One region of the Streptomyces sp. NPDC052064 genome, then DNA from elsewhere that is predicted to be linked to it. Evidence: riboswitches for the same ligand, from Rfam matches in the RefSeq annotation. Region 1 holds a riboswitch; the other holds the start of a gene.
The links. A riboswitch is a leader RNA that binds a small molecule or an ion and turns the genes downstream of it on or off. The one in region 1 is predicted to bind thiamine pyrophosphate.
Positions count from the first base shown of each region.

Region 2: it holds a riboswitch for thiamine pyrophosphate, as region 1 does, so the genes downstream of both, ACZ6TU_RS22470 (thiamine ABC transporter substrate-binding protein) here and thiO (glycine oxidase ThiO) in region 1, are expected to answer to the same signal.

Region 1 covers NZ_JBVJJE010000003.1:302,760-305,935, forward strand. Annotated here, with positions in the region: gene ACZ6TU_RS09250 (thiazole synthase) at 1-257, opposite strand, end outside; gene thiS (sulfur carrier protein ThiS) at 260-460, opposite strand; gene thiO (glycine oxidase ThiO) at 457-1,626, opposite strand; TPP riboswitch at 1,624-1,735, opposite strand; gene ACZ6TU_RS09265 (avidin-fold protein) at 1,791-2,141, shown strand; gene ACZ6TU_RS09270 (NAD(P)/FAD-dependent oxidoreductase) at 2,174-3,176, shown strand, end outside.
Region 2 covers NZ_JBVJJE010000008.1:120,885-124,060, forward strand. Annotated here, with positions in the region: gene ACZ6TU_RS22465 (ABC transporter permease) at 1-252, opposite strand, end outside; gene ACZ6TU_RS22470 (thiamine ABC transporter substrate-binding protein) at 228-1,265, opposite strand; TPP riboswitch at 1,392-1,498, opposite strand; gene rlmN (dual-specificity RNA methyltransferase RlmN) at 1,538-2,644, opposite strand.

The sequences.
Region 1 (3,176 bases):
CGGGCGGTGAGGACGGCCTCGCCGGCCGTGAAGCAACCCGCCGTGTTGGGCAGGACGCGAATGCCGAGCTTGTCCAGGACGGACAGCACCGAGCCGTGCACCGAGGCGTTCACCCGGCGCATCGCGACCGTCGTCAGCTCCGTCCCGGACGCGACCAGCGACCGCTCCAGCACGTCGAGGCTCGGTGCCCCGCCCGTACCCATGATCAGGCGGGAGGTGAAGGACGTACCACCGAGGACAAACGGATCGTCGGCCATGGTCAGCCTCCTTGGACGGCGGTGAGGACTTCCACGCGGTCCCCCTCGGCCAGGGGGGTGGACGGCCACTGCGCGCGCGGGACGACGGTTTCGTTGAGGGCGGCGGCCACGCCGGACCGCGAGGCGGTGAGCGACCTCACGACGGTGTCGAGAGCCGTACCGGGCCGGACGTCCCGGGGCTCCCCGTTGACGGAGATGTTCATGCGGGCTGCTCCGTGAGTGCGGGGACGGTGCTGAATCGCTTCGGCGTGAAGGGGCGGGCTTCCTCGGGGAGCTCACCGGTCGCCAGGACGTGCGCCATGGCGTCGCCGGTGACCGGCGTGAGCAGGACGCCGTTGCGGTAGTGCCCGGTGGCCAGCAGCAGTCCCTCCAGCCCGGTCGGGCCGAGCAGCGGGGCGTTGTCGGGGGATCCGGGCCGCAGTCCGGCCCGGGTCTCGGTGAGGGGCAGCTCGGTGATGCCCGGGACCAGCTCGTGCGCGTCGCGCAGCAGCTCGTACACGCCGCCCGCGGTCACGGTGGTGTCCCAGCCCAGCTCCTCGCTGGTCGCCCCGACGACCAGCTCGCCGCTCTCGCGCGGCACCAGGTAGACGTGGCTGCCGCGGACGACCGCGCGTACGGTCCGGCTCAGGAACGGCCCGTGCCGCTGCGGCATGGTCAGCCGTACGACCTGCCCCTTCACCGGCCGTACGGGCGGCAGCACGTCCTCCGGGACGCCCGCGAGCCGCCCGCTGAGGCTGCCCCCGGCCAGTACGACCTGCCCGGCGTCCAGCGGGGTGCCGTCGTTCATGACGACGCCCGTGGCCCGGTCCCGCCCGACGGTGAGCCGCTCCGCCCACACCCGGTGGAAGACCACACCGGCACGCTCGCACGCGGCGACCAGCGCCCCGGCCAGCCGCCGCGGGTCGATCTGGTGGTCGCCGTCGACCCGCAGCCCGCCGCGCACACCCGGCGCGAGCATCGGCTCCAGACGCCGGCACTCCCGCCCCGACAGCCACTGCGACTCCAGGCCCGACTGCTGCTGCAAGGCGTGCAGTTCGCGCAGATGGGCCCGGTCGTCGGCGTCCAGGGCCACGGCGAGCGTGCCGCACCGGCGGTAGCCGAGGTCGTGGCCGGTCTGCTCGGTGAGCTCGGCCGCGAAGTCCGGATAGCGCCGGGCGGAGGCGAGATTGAGACCGAGCAGGGTCTGCTCGCCGTAGTGCAGTTCGGTGACGGCGGCCAGCATCCCGGCCGCCACCTGTGCGGCTCCGCCGCCCGGCTCCGGGTCCACCACGGCCGTGGCGAGCCCGCGCTGCGCGGCCCGCCACGCGGTGACCAGGCCGATGATCCCGCCCCCGATGACGAGGACGTCTGACGTTCGCGTACGCGACATGGGCGTCCAGCCCCTCCCTTCGCCGGCATGACCCGGATCAGGTTCGTACGGTCGGAGGCCGCCAGCCTCCCTCTCAGCCCGGTGCGTCCGGGCTCCCGCGAGTGCCTTACGTTGGCCACCCACCCTAGCCCGATGCCGTATGCGGCAGTAAGGGAGCCACCGCCATGGCCCGATCCCTCGACGGTCTCGTCCTCGCCCCTGTCGCCGACCAGGCACCGGGTCAGGTGGGGACGCGCACCCGGTTCACGTACCACGAGAAGGACGGCGAGGTCTGGGCCGAGTACACGGGCGGCGACGTCGTGCGCGGACATCTCGTGGGTACCCGTGAGGGCGACAGGCTGGACTTCCGGTACGTACAACTCAAGGGGGACGGAACCACCTCCTCCGGGCACTGCGTGTCGACGGTCGTGGAACTGCCCGACGGGCGGGTGCGGCTGGAGGAGAGCTGGAAGTGGGAGTCCCAGGCGGGCAGCGGGACGAGCGTTGTGGAGCAGGTCACTGCGCATGAGCGCTGACTGACGGAATGTCAGTTGTCTATGGTGATCAGGTGAGCGAGCAGACGCAGGAACCAGGTTCGTCCGCGCCGCGGCGCGTGGTCGTGGCGGGCGCGGGCATGGCCGGTGTGCAGACCGCCGTCGCCCTGCGCGAGCAGGGCTTCACCGGCACGGTGAGCCTGATCGGCGCCGAACCCCACCAGCCGTACGACCGGCCCCCCTTGTCCAAGGCCGTCCTGCTCGGCAAGGCCGAGGGCTCCGCCTTCGACGTCGACTTCGAGGCCCTCGGTATCGAACTCCGGCTCGGCTGCGAGGTGCAGGGCCTGCGCCCCGGGGATCATGAGCTGGACACCGAGGACGGGCCCCTGCCGTACGACATCCTCGTCGTCGCGACCGGCGCCGAACCGATCCGGCTGACCGGGGCGGAGGGCGTGCCGGGCGTGCATCTGCTGCGCACCCTGGACGACGCCGAGCGGCTGCGGCCGGTGCTGGCCCGTCAGCACGACATCGTGGTCGTCGGCGCGGGCTGGATCGGCGCGGAGTTCGCCACGGCCGCGCGCGAGGCGGGCTGCGCGGTGACCGTCGTGGAGGCCGCCGACCGACCGCTCGCCGGGGCGCTGCCCGCCGAGGTCGCCGCGCCGATGGCCGGCTGGTACGCCGACGCGGGTGCCGTGCTGCGGACGCACGCGCGCGTGGAGCGTGTGGAACCCGGCGCTGTGGTTCTCGACGACGGCTCGCGGCTGCCCGCCGGCGCGGTCGTCGTCGGCATCGGCGCCCGTCCGGCCACGGCCTGGCTGTCCGGCTCCGGGATCGAGCTGGGCACGCACGGCGAGATCGTGGCCGACCAGCACCTGCGTTCGTCGGCACCCGACGTATACGCGGTCGGGGACTGCGCCTCCTTCCCCTCGGGCCGGTACGGCGAGCGCCTGCTGGTGCACCACTGGGACAACGCCCTCCAGGGGCCGCGCACGGTCGCCGTGAACATCGTCGGCCGGGCGTCGGGGGAGACCCCTGCGGTGTACGACCCCGTGCCGTACTTCTGGTCCGAGCAGTTCG
Region 2 (3,176 bases), on a different contig from region 1:
GAGCGCGGTGGAGACAATCGCCTGCCAGGTGGTGAACCACAGGACGTGCCGGACATCGGACTGCGCCAGCACCTCCCCGATCCGCCCGAACTGCCAGACCCCCTCGACCTTCAGACCGCGCGCGACGATCGCGGCGACGGGGTAGGCGAAGAAGACCGCGAAGAACGCGACGGGCACGGCGATGAGCCCGAGCCGCGCCGCGCTCCCGCGCCGGTCCTCGCGGACGGTTACTTCAGTACGAGCGAGGTCCACGACTTGACCCACTGGTCACGGTTGTCGGCGATCTTCGCCGGATCCATGGTCTCCGGGTCCTTGGCCTGCGGCCCGTACTTCACGAACTCCGGCGGCACCTGGGCGCCCTCGCGCACCGGGTACACGTACATGTTGAGCGGCATGTCCTCCTGGAACCGCTCGCTGATCAGGAAGTCGAGGAACGCCTTGCCGCCCTTGGTGTTCTTCGCGTTGCTCAGCAGCCCGGCGTACTCGACCTGCCGGAAGCAGGTGCCCTGCGCGACCCCGGTCGGTGCCGCGGCCGGCTTCGGGTCGGCGTAGACGACCTCGATGGGCGGCGAGGAGGCGTACGACACGACGAGCGGCCGGTCCCCCTTGGCCTTCTTCCCACTGGCCGAGCCGGAGAACTCCTCGTTGTAGGCCTGCTCCCAGCCGTCGACGACCTTCACGCCGTTGGCCTTGAGCTTCTTCCAGTACCCCTCCCAGCCCCCGTCGCCGTACTTCGCGGCGGTGCCGAGCAGGAAGCCGAGGCCGGGCGAGGAGGTGGAGGCGTTCTCGGTGACCAGGAGGTTCTTGTACTGGGGCTTGACCAGGTCGGCGAGGCTCCGCGGCGGGTCGAGCTTGTGGTCGGCGAAGTACTTCTTGTCGTAGTTGACGCAGATGTCGCCGGTGTCGATGGGCGTGACCCGGTGCTTGTCCTGGTCGGCCCGGTACTCCGGCGCGATCCGGTCCGAGCCCTTCGGCTCGTACGGCTGGAAGAGACCGTTGTCGAGGGCGCGGGACAGCAGCGTGTTGTCGACGCCGAAGAAGACGTCGCCCTGCGGGTTGTCCTTGGTCAGGATGGCCTTGTTCACGGCCTGCCCGGCGTCGCCGTCCTTGAGGACGTTCACCTTGTAGCCGGACTGCTTCTCGAAGGCCGCGATGACGTCCTTCGAGGCGGCCCACGAGTCGTGACTGACGAGGGTCACGGTCTTGGAGTCGCCGGACCCCTGGCCGTCGTCGGACGACCCGCACGCGGCGAGCGCGCCGGCCATGCCGAGCCCGACGACCACTGCCGTCAGCCGCTTCTTGTTGTTGCTCACTGGATTCCTCCTGGAGTGACCAGGAGAAGACGCGGCCCTGCCCGGGACTTGTCGGGGGTCCCGGGCAGGGCGCAACAGCTCGAGTGATGACCGATCTCCCTACCCAGAATGACCTGGGCCAGGTTCGGAGGGTCTGCGGCCGTGTGCCGCACTCTCAGCGCTGTGGCGCTCCCCTGTCGGAATATGAAGGTGTCGGAAATGCAGGTGTGCTTACGCCGGTCAGACTACCGTTCGGTGGCCGCGAGCTGACCACACGCCCCGTCGATCTCCTGACCACGGGTGTCCCGGATCGTCACCGGCACACCATGGGCCGCGATCGCCTCCACGAACGCCTTCTCGTCCTCGGGGCGCGAGGCGGTCCACTTGGAGCCTGGCGTCGGGTTGAGCGGGATCAGGTTCACATGCACGGGCCTGCCCTTGAGCATCCGCCCGAGCCGGTCACCGCGCCAGGCCTGATCGTTGATGTCCCGGATCAGCGCGTACTCGATGGACAGCCGGCGTCCGGACTTCGCCGCGTACTCGAACCCGGCGTCGAGGACCTCGCGCACCTTCCACCGCGTGTTCACGGGGACGAGGGTGTCGCGCAGCTCGTCGTCGGGGGCGTGCAGCGAGATCGCGAGGCGGCACTTGAGGCCCTCGTCGGCGAACCGGTGGATGGCAGGGACGAGACCGACCGTCGAGACGGTGATCCCGCGCTGCGAGAGCCCCAGCCCGTCGGGCTCGGGGTCGGTGAGCCGCCGGATGGAGCCGAGGACCCGGTTGTAGTTGGCGAGCGGCTCGCCCATGCCCATGAACACGATGTTGCTGAGCCGCGCCGGCCCGCCCGGCACCTCACCGTCCCTGAGCGCCCGCATACCGTCGACGATCTGGTGCACGATCTCGGCGGTGGACAGATTCCGGTCGAGCCCCGCCTGCCCGGTCGCACAGAACGGGCAGTTCATCCCGCACCCGGCCTGCGAGCTGATGCACATGGTCACCCGGTCCGGGTAGCGCATCAGCACGGACTCGACGAGCGTCCCGTCGAACAGCCGCCACAGTGTCTTGCGCGTGGTGCCCTGGTCGGTCGACAGATGCCGCACGACGGACATCAGCTCGGGGAGCAGCGCCTCCTGAAGCCGGCCGCGGGAGCCGGCCGGGATATCGGTCCACTGCTCCGGATCGTGCGCGTACCGCGCGAAGTAGTGCTGCGAGAGCTGCTTGGCACGAAACGGCTTCTCCCCGACAGCGGCAACGGCCTCCTTGCGCTCGGCAGGAGTGAGGTCGGCGAGATGCCGCGGCGGCTTCTTGGCTCCGCGCGGGGCTACGAAAGTGAGTTCTCCGGGTGCAGGCATAACCCGTCCAGTGTGGCAGATCAACTCCGGGAGCCCAGGCCAGAGAGGGGTGGGGGCGGTCACCCGTGATCACCGTCTGTCATCGTCGATCAGCTCGCACGGCTCAGGGGCGGCCCAGGGACGGCCCAGGGGGCTCTGCCGTTTTCAGCCCGCCACACGCCAACCGGAATCATGTGTCAAACGTGTCGATGATTCCGGTTCGCGAACACGACGAAGAACACCTCATCGGCGATCCGGGATATGAGATCGCCAAAGGCTTGGGTCATTCGCAATTCCACGAGAGTCGCAGCAAGGCGTTCCCGACGCGGTGCGGGTCTTCGCCGTCCGGCGACGTGCTACGCATAGATGGCCCATTGGGCGTCGGATTGTCGAGGATCAAGAAAAGAGGTTCTCCGATGATCCCGTATTTCATCACCGCCGCGCCTGCCGGGAAGAGCGGAATCTCTCTGCCAACCGGGCGAGACGCTGACCAGCGTGTCTCCGGCCAGCTCTGCTGTTCCCCGACACTCCCCTCTGTTCGCCGTTCCGTCGG